Regions from separate parts of the Mycobacterium kubicae genome, predicted to be linked through region 2. Evidence: predicted binding sites of a transcription regulator. Region 2 holds the regulator's gene; the other holds the start of a gene.

Region 1 (4,417 bases), 710 kb from region 2:
CCAGCAACGCCTGTACGGCCGCGCCGACCGGCACGGTGAACATGGTGTGCTCGGCTTCGGTACGGGCGGCGTCGGGGTAGCTGTGCGCGCCGTCGGGAACCAGGAAGGGGATGACGACTTCCGGTGCGTCATAGAGGATCTGGCCGCGTGCCACCCGGCGTTCGATCGACTCGGCGGGCCTCCCGTCACCGGCGAGGTCGGTGCGCCACTTGTCTTTCATGCGGTCGAGCAGGCGGGTGCGGGTGGCCTGGGTGGTCAGCCACACGAACCGCACCGGGCGGGTGTGGTGCGGGGCGGGTGCGGTCAGTGCCTCGGCGACGGCGGCCTCGACCAGTTCGGCGGGTACCGGCTCGTCGCTGAACCGGCGCACCGACCGTCGCAGCAGTTGCGCCTGCCGGCGGCCCAGGTCGATCGCTTCGGCGGTGCCGAGCCAGAACAGGTCTTCTTCACCGGCGCGCAGCAACTGCCGGGCCGTCGAGCCGTCATCGGTCAGGGTCAGCCCGCGCACCACCGCCACCGGCAGCGCGGTCAGTTTGCCCTTCACCAGATCGGCCGCGGCCGCGATCTCGTCGGCCACCGCTATCTCGGTGACCACCAGTTCATTGCCGTAGGCGTCGACGGCACCGGAATAGTTGTGCAGCACCGGCAACCCGGCCGCGCCCACCGCGGCGTCGATCTGGCCGTTGCGCCAGGCACGGCCCATGGTGTCGGTGATGACCACGCCGACGTTGACACCGAGCCGTTCGCGCAGCCCCGCGCGCACCGCCGCGGCACTGGCATCGGGATCCTCAGGCAGCAGCGCCAGCTCGGACCGCTCGACATTGGAGCCGTCCACTCCGGCGGCCGCCTGGATCAGCCCGAACCGGTTCTCGGTGATCAGGGTGCGGCCCTTGCGCGCCAGCACTCGCACCGCCTCTTGTTCGACGAGCTTGCGCCGCAACCGGTCTCGCTCTTCCTCGTCGGCCGGTGCGGGCACCAGTCGGCCTTCGCACTTGGAGATCACCTTGCTGGTCACCACGACGACGTCACCGTCGCGCAGCCACGGCGCGGCCGCGGCCAGGGCCGCGCCCACGTCGTCACCGGGACGGAACTCCGGCAGCCCGATCACCGGCAGGATCTCGATCGTCGCGGCCGCGCCGTGCTCGCCGGGTGGGTCCGCCGGACGGGTCACGGGGCCACGCCCGCAAGCTCGAGGCCCGCGCGCACCATCTCGGCGGTCGCTTTCGGATCGCTCATCAACAGCGGTATCGCTCGCACCGCCACCCCGTCGATGTCGGCACGATCGCCCTCGTGGACGAGCCAGCAGTCCAGTATCCCGGTGCCCCGGCGGGCACCGTAGTGCTGACCGACCGCCTCGGCGGTGGACTCCACTCCGATGACGGACAGACAGGCATCGGCCATGCCGCGCAACGGTTTTCCGCCGATAATGGGGGAGTAGCCGACGATTGGGGCGCTCGCTGCGCGCAACGCCGCGCGGATACCGGGGACGGCCAGGATGGCGCCGACGCTGACCACCGGATTGGACGGTGCCACCAGGATGACGTCGGCCTCGGCGATGGCCGCCACCGCTTCGCTTGTGGCGGCCGCCTTTTCGGCACCGATGAAGGCGAAGCTGTGCGTGGGCACCTGCGCGCGGTAGCGCACCCACCATTCCTGGAAGTGAATGGCCCGCGTGGTCTGGTCGGCCGGATCGGTGATCACCACGTGCGTTTCACAACGGTCGTCACTGGCCGGGAGCAGCAGCGCACCGGGTTGCCAGCGGTCACACAACGCCGCGGTGATCTGGGTCAGTCGGTAGCCGGCATTGAGCATTTGCGTGCGCACCAGATGGGTGGCCAGGTCGCGGTCCCCGAGTTGGAACCAATCGGGCTGCACGCCATAGGCGGCCAACTCCGCCATGGCATTCCAGGTTTCGCCGCGGTGGCCCCAGCCGCGCTGTGGGTCAACGCCACCGCCGAGGGTGTACATGCAGGTGTCCAGATCCGGGCACACGCGCACCCCGTGAATCCACGCGTCGTCACCGATGTTGACCACGGCGCGCAGCTCGTGACCCGGCTCGGAATGCGGTGGGGCATACTGGCCTAGACCGAGCAACTGCTGGACCCCGACCAGAAACCGGGCGCCGCCGACTCCACCGACTAGAACGGTGACCTTCACACCGCAGGACAGTACCTGCCGGTGCCGCACGGATCTTCGGCGCTAGAGCCACCCGCGGAACCTGTGATCAGTAACACCAGACACGCCGGTATCCATTCACAACAGAAACGCCGAAAATTGGTCACGAACTGATATGGAAATGCGGCGAAACGCTTGCGCGAACCTGTGAACCCGTGTCTAATCACATCAGTGTCATTTCCCGGTTGGCCGGCCGGTTCCGGTGTCGCAGACCGAGATTCGATCACTTGTTCGAATTAGGTAGCTGTACATCAAAACAGTGGCAACCATTTCACTCTATTAGTGAGGAGGCGGAGGCATGTCCTATGAGCACCTTAGGGGCCTGATGGGTAGCGCACCGCACACCACTGCCGGATCGGCGACGGTGCCCCCTGTGGCACCCATGCGTCCTCACCTGAGCGTGGTTCCCGATGCGCCGGTCGCATTCGAACCTGAACCCGAACCGGTGCCGGCCGATCAGTGGCAGGACCGCGCGCTGTGCGCGCAAACGGATCCCGAGGCGTTCTTCCCAGAGAAGGGCGGCTCCACCCGCGAGGCCAAGAAGATTTGCCTGGGGTGCGAGGTCCGTCACGAATGCCTCGACTACGCCCTGGCTCATGACGAGCGCTTCGGTATCTGGGGCGGTCTGTCGGAGCGGGAGCGTCGCCGCCTCAAGCGCGGCATCATCTGACCGCTTGCGTCAGTCAGTCATCGATCGTCGGGTCGATGACCGAGGGCTCTACGTCCAGGTAGATCGCCACCTGGGCCACCAAGATCTCGTGCAGTAACTCAGCGAGCTCGACGGTGTCTTTCGCGCGTCGCTCAATTGGCTTGCGAAACAACACAATCCGCGCCCGCGTTGCGTTGCCGCGAACGTCGACCCCGGCGGGGATCAACCGGGCCAGCGCGATGGGTCCATCGGCGATGACCTCCGGCGGCCATTGCACACTCTCGGGATCCTTGGCCGCAATGCGCGGAATCTCGTCGACCGCGACGTCAAGTTCTGCCACCCGGTCGTGCCAGCGCCGCTCGATGGGTTCGTATGCCTCGAGCACCGCCATGTCGAAGCGCTCGGCGCGACTGCGCCACCCCGGGACGGTCGGCGGCAACAACGGACCCCGCAGATCTCGCCCCCGCCGCCGCCCCCGGTGGGCGGGCGGCCGTACCGACCCGGGCTCGAACCGACCGCTTCGCGGGAAGCCGTGCGGATCGCTCACGCGCCGATCGTAACGGTTAGACATCGAACGCCGGATGCGCGTGTCCGTCGCTTCGGCGGCGTTGCCGCACGATAGCCTTTCGAACGTGAACGTACCCCGTCGCTGCTGCCGGCCCGGGTGTCCGCACTACGCAGTGGCAACGTTGACGTTCGTCTACTCGGACTCGACTGCCGTGGTGGGTCCGCTCGCTACCGCGCGCGAACCCCACTCCTGGGATTTGTGCGTCGGTCATGCCGGCCGCATCACCGCACCGCGTGGGTGGGAGCTCGTGCGCCACGCCGGACCTCTTACCCTCGAGCCCACCCATCCCGACGAGGATGACCTGGTGGCGCTGGCGGATGCCGTGCGCGAAGGCCGTTCCGGCGCAACCCGGTCCTACGCCGGCGCTTCGGGCGCGCCGCTCAACGGTTACCTGAATGGCTCCGACACGTACGACGGTTACGGGGACGACGTGCCCCCGCCCTCGGTCGGAGTTGCGAGTGATCCGCACCTGCAGTCCGCCGGGGCACATGCCGCCGCACCCAGCGGTGGGGTGCTCGCACCCCCCGAGCGTCGGTCCGGACGCCGGCGGGGACATCTTCGGGTATTGCCCGATCCCGCCGACTGACGGTCCGACCGTTTGGGGCCGCCCCTTCGCCGGGCGGATAGGCTGACGCCAAGAGTTGAATAACACCAAGGTCGTCAGGAGACCCCGAGAATGTCTTGGCCCGCCGCGGCTATCCACCGTGTCATCAAGGCGTATGACGTTCGCGGACTCGTCGGTGAGGAGATCACCGAACCGCTGGTAAACGACGTCGGCGCGGCGTTCGCCGGGCTCATGCGCGGCGAAGACGCAAGCCAGGTGGTCATCGGTCACGACATGCGCGACAGCTCCCCGGCGCTGGCCGCGGCGTTTGCGGCCGGGGTCACCGGCCAGGGGCTCGACGTGGTGCGCATCGGTTTGGCGTCGACCGACCAGCTCTACTTCGCTTCCGGGTTGCTCGACTGCCCCGGCGCGATGTTCACCGCCAGCCACAACCCGGCGGCCTACAACGGCATCAAACTGT
Region 2 (4,417 bases):
AATATGGCGTGGCGCGCCGCTGGCGGCGCCACCGGCCCCTTGGGCGCCAAGAAGGGCGGCCAGTATCCGATCGGCGGGGACGGGTTAGCGCAGGACTTCGCCGGCGGCAAGGTGTTCTTCAGCCCCGCTACCGGTGCCAACGCCGTCGAAAGCGACATCCTGGCGAAGTACGAGTCGCTGGGCGGACCGGTGAGCAGCGACCTGGGTTTCCCGATCGCCAACGAGGCGGACGGCGGCATCGGGCCGGCCAGTCGGGTGGCGACGTTCTCCGCCGCCGACAAGCCGGTGATTTTCTGGACGCCAGATCATGGCGCGTTCGTCGTGCGCGGGGCCATCAAGGCCGCGTGGGACAAGCTCAAAGGAGCCAGCGGGAAGCTGGGCGCACCGGTCGGTGACCAGACCGTCGACGGCGACGTGATCGCCCAGAAGTTCACCGGCGGCAAGATCGCGTGGAACCGCGCGAAGAACACGTTCAGCACGGATCCGGCCAACCTGGCACCACTGCTGTCCGGCCTGCAGGTGTCCGGGCAGAACCAGCCCAGCGCGTCGACTCCACCGCCGCACGGCAAGACGTTCACCTGGCACTGGTGGTGGCTGGCAGCCGCCGTCCCGGTGCTGCTGCTGATCGTCATGTCGGTACTGGTGATCAACGGGATGCGCCGGCGACGAGCGCGGCAGGACACGGCCGTCCCCGCCTACCCGCCCGACCTGGACGCTTATGCACGGGAACCGGAGCCGGCCGCCGGATACGAGCCGGATCCCGAGGGCCGCTGGTCACACGACGACCTGGACTACGGTTCGGAACGTTTCCCGCTGAGCGACGACAATCCGCCCGAGCAGGCGGCCGAAGACGCCGAGGTGGTGCCGCGGGTCAGCTGGCGCCGGGGCGCTGACGGGCCGCCGGAGGAGCCGGAGCCGGTACCGAGCGGCGGCGCCTATGGCACCGACTCCGAGCAACACTTCGAGTCCCAAGACGACGAAGATCCCGACTCGGTGGACACCACACCCATCCGCCCGGTGACCCAAGCCGACTTGGCCGAGCCGATCTCTTTCGAGCCGCACGTGCCGGAGACCGCCGCCCCGGAAGCCTTCGCCGTTCCGGAAACCGTCGTGGCCGAGGTGGTCGTTCCCGAAACTCAGCTGCCCGAATCCGACGTTCCAGAAGCCGCCCGACCCGATGTTGCGGCTGACGACGATCTGGCGGACTCGGCGTTCCCCGACACCTTCTATGCGAGTGACTCGCGCACCGAGTCCCTCGTGCTGGACAGCGCCGCGGCCGACGGGGCGAACGCCGCTGCTGAGGGCCGCGGCGGCCGGCATGCAGCCGCCGACCCCGACATCGATGCCGTTGAAGAAGGCGGGCAAGGGGCCAACGAATACGGCGGGCAGACCCAAGTCGCCGCCGCGACGGCCGGCGCAAACGCGTCAGGGCGCCCGATGATCCATCTGCCGCTGGACCACGATCCTTATCAGCCGCCCGACGGATATCCGATCAAGGCCAGCGCCCGCTTCGGCTTGTACTACACGCCGACCAGCGCGCTGTATCACGACACTCTCGCCGAAATCTGGTTCGCCAATGAGGATGTGGCGCAAGCCAACGGCTTCGTCAAGGCGGACTGATCCTCCTCGCTACACCTTGCGAATCACGGTGACGACCTTGCCCAGCACGGTCGCATCGTTGCCGGGAATGGGGTCGAAGGCCGGGTTGTGCGGCATCAACCAGATCTGACCGCCTGCTCGGCGGAACGTCTTCACCGTCGCTTCGCCCTCGATCATCGCGGCCACGATGTCGCCGTTGTCCGCGACGTTCTGCTGACGCACCACCACCCAGTCACCGTCGCAGATGGCCGCCTCGACCATCGAGTCACCGACCACCTTGAGCAGGAACAGCGTTCCCTCGCCGACCAACTCCCGCGGCAGCGGGAAAACGTCCTCGACGGCTTCTTCGGCCAGAATGGGGCCACCGGCCGCGATACGCCCCAGCACGGGCACGAAGGTGGGCTCCGGTAGCGCGTCCGATCCGGCGACGTCGGTCACCGGCGGCGTCACCCCGTCGTCGGCGCCGCGCACATCGACCGCCCGCGGACGGTTCGGATCTCGCCGCAGGTAGCCCTTTCGCTCCAGGGTGCGCAATTGGTGAGCAACCGAGGAAGTCGACGTCAGGCCGACGGCGTCGCCGATCTCCCGGATGCTCGGCGGGTATCCGCGACTGGTCACCGAGGCGCGGATGACATTGAGGATGGTTCGCTGCCGCTCGGTCAGCGATGAATCGAAGCTATGCGAGCGGCCATCACTGGCCACTCCGTCAGGGGCGGACGTGTCATTGCTTTCGCTCATGGCACCGAATGTAACGCCATCCGAGGCAGGAATCAAACATGTGTTCGACCGGTGTGTCGTGCGGGCGAAAAAAGATGTCTCAAATCGGCAAAGATTAGTGAATTACAAAGGCGTAACTTTTTGATAGATCGGGTATCCGCGACTTATGCAGCTGCTAGCAGCCGGCAAGGGCTTGTCGGTGGTCACGTCTAACGTTTGGCTCGTGCGACACGCGTCGATCAAATGTTCGGATGTCGAACACATGAGCGACTATGGTCGAACACACGAGCGATAAGAAGTCGACCGGAGGACTCGAAATGACAATGATCTACACAGACCCGTCGCGTATGCCGAACGGGCACAGGGTTCTTTCCCGGCCGATCACCCGGCCGCTGAACGAGCCGTCGGCCTGCCGCTCCGGGCAGGTTCGCTCCCGTCGGCCGGCATCGTCGCGCCCGGCCGGTGCTCCGATGCGGTACCGGGGGACCGGGGTCGCCATGTCGACGGCCCCGCATCGCCGCCGCGCGGTCAGTGTGGCCACCACGATCGGGTTGGCCGTGCTTGCCGGCCTGATCACCCTGTGGCTCGGGCTCATCGCCGACTTCGGCGGGGCGATGAACAACCAGTCCGGCGATACCTCCTCTCGTGTTCCCGACTCACTCGCCGTGGTGCGCGTCGAACCGGGCGAGTCGCTGCAGGACGTCGCCGCCCGGGTTGCTCCCGGTGCGCCCGCTCGCCAGGTCGCCGAGGAGATCCGTGACCTCAACGGGCTGACGTCCTCGACGGTTAGCGCCGGTCAGACCCTCATCGCACCGGTCGGCTGAGGGCGTGCCGCGGCGTCCACGCCGGTTCTGCCGAGCGTGATGGCGACGGGCGGCCGAAACTGTGCACCGGTACGCTCGGAGTGGTTCTCGGTTTTCGGACGCTAGCGCGGCAAAGGAGCGGCCATGCACTGCCCGTTCTGCCGGCATCCCGATTCGCGGGTCATCGATTCCCGGGAAACCGACGAGGGTCAGGCGATTCGTCGTCGACGGTCGTGCCCGGAGTGTGGTCGGCGGTTTTCCACCGTTGAGACCGCGGTTCTGGCGGTGGTCAAGCGCAGCGGAGTCACCGAACCGTTCAGTCGGGAGAAAGTCATCAGCGGTGTGCGTCGCGCGTGCCAGGGTCGTCAGGTCGACGACGACGCGTTGAACCTGCTGGCCCAGCAGGTGGAAGACACCGTGCGCGCTGCGGGGTCACCGGAAGTCCCCAGTCAAGAAGTCGGCTTGGCGATCCTGGCGCCGTTGCGGGAATTGGACGAAGTGGCCTACCTGCGCTTCGCTTCGGTGTACCGGTCCTTTTCGTCGGCCGACGACTTCGTACGGGAGATCGAAGCGCTGCGCTCCCACCGCCAGGTCTCGACCCCAAGCTGACCGCCGCGCGCCGCTAGGCTGCTGTCATGCCGCCCGAGCTGCATCCTGATGTCGCGCCGCTGGCACCCCTGTTGGGTGTCTGGTCGGGTCGCGGCGCCGGTGAGTATCCGACGATCGAGCCGTTCGAATACTTCGAGGAAGTGGTCTTCGGTCACGTCGGCAAGCCCTTTCTGGTGTACGGCCAAAAGACCAAAGCGGTCGCTGACGGCAAGCCGTTGCACGCCGAGACGGGATATCTGCGGGTGCCACAACCCGGGCACGTCGAGTTGGTGTTGGCACACCCCAGCGGTATCACCGAGATCGAGGTCGGCACCTATTCGGTCACCGACAACGTCATCGAAGTCGACATGGCGACCACGGAGATCGGACTGACCCCGACGGCCAAAGAGGTGTCCGCACTTGGCCGCTCGCTGCGGATCGACGGCGACGAGCTGTCCTACTCGCTGCGCATGGGCGCCGTCGGTCAGCCACTGCAACACCACCTGGCCGCACTGCTGCACCGTCAGCGCTGAGTGGTCAATTCATCTCTCGCACACCGTCGTTGACGACGCGCCCGGCGAGCCGTACCCAGCCATCGGCGCCCCACCTGGTGGTCAGTACCGACCCGATGCCTTGGGTGATGGCCAGGTCGCGGCTGAGGTGGTCGGTCATCCTGATCGCCGCCGAACCGGTTGCCTCGTCCTCCGTCA

What was found. The regulator LexA, encoded in region 2, represses DNA repair genes until DNA is damaged. The targets are predictions, from matches to a motif close to CGAACANNTGTTCG.
Region 1: a site for LexA is predicted at 2,396-2,409, ahead of cofD (2-phospho-L-lactate transferase). Genes of this name have one in related genera too.

What each region holds. Positions count from the first base shown of each region.
Region 1 covers NZ_CP065047.1:1,352,936-1,357,352, forward strand. The annotation lists gene I2456_RS06470 (coenzyme F420-0:L-glutamate ligase) at 1-1,171, opposite strand, end outside; gene cofD (2-phospho-L-lactate transferase) at 1,168-2,157, opposite strand; gene I2456_RS06480 (WhiB family transcriptional regulator) at 2,501-2,845, shown strand; gene I2456_RS06485 (metallopeptidase family protein) at 2,859-3,278, opposite strand; gene I2456_RS06490 (DUF3499 domain-containing protein) at 3,457-3,978, shown strand; gene I2456_RS06495 (phosphomannomutase/phosphoglucomutase) at 4,069-4,417, shown strand, end outside.
Region 2 covers NZ_CP065047.1:2,059,832-2,064,248, forward strand. The annotation lists gene I2456_RS09820 (LGFP repeat-containing protein) at 1-1,620, shown strand, start outside; gene lexA (transcriptional repressor LexA) at 1,630-2,337, opposite strand; gene I2456_RS09830 (LysM peptidoglycan-binding domain-containing protein) at 2,634-3,140, shown strand; gene nrdR (transcriptional regulator NrdR) at 3,264-3,728, shown strand; gene I2456_RS09840 (peroxynitrite isomerase) at 3,755-4,240, shown strand; gene I2456_RS09845 (PhzF family phenazine biosynthesis protein) at 4,245-4,417, opposite strand, start outside.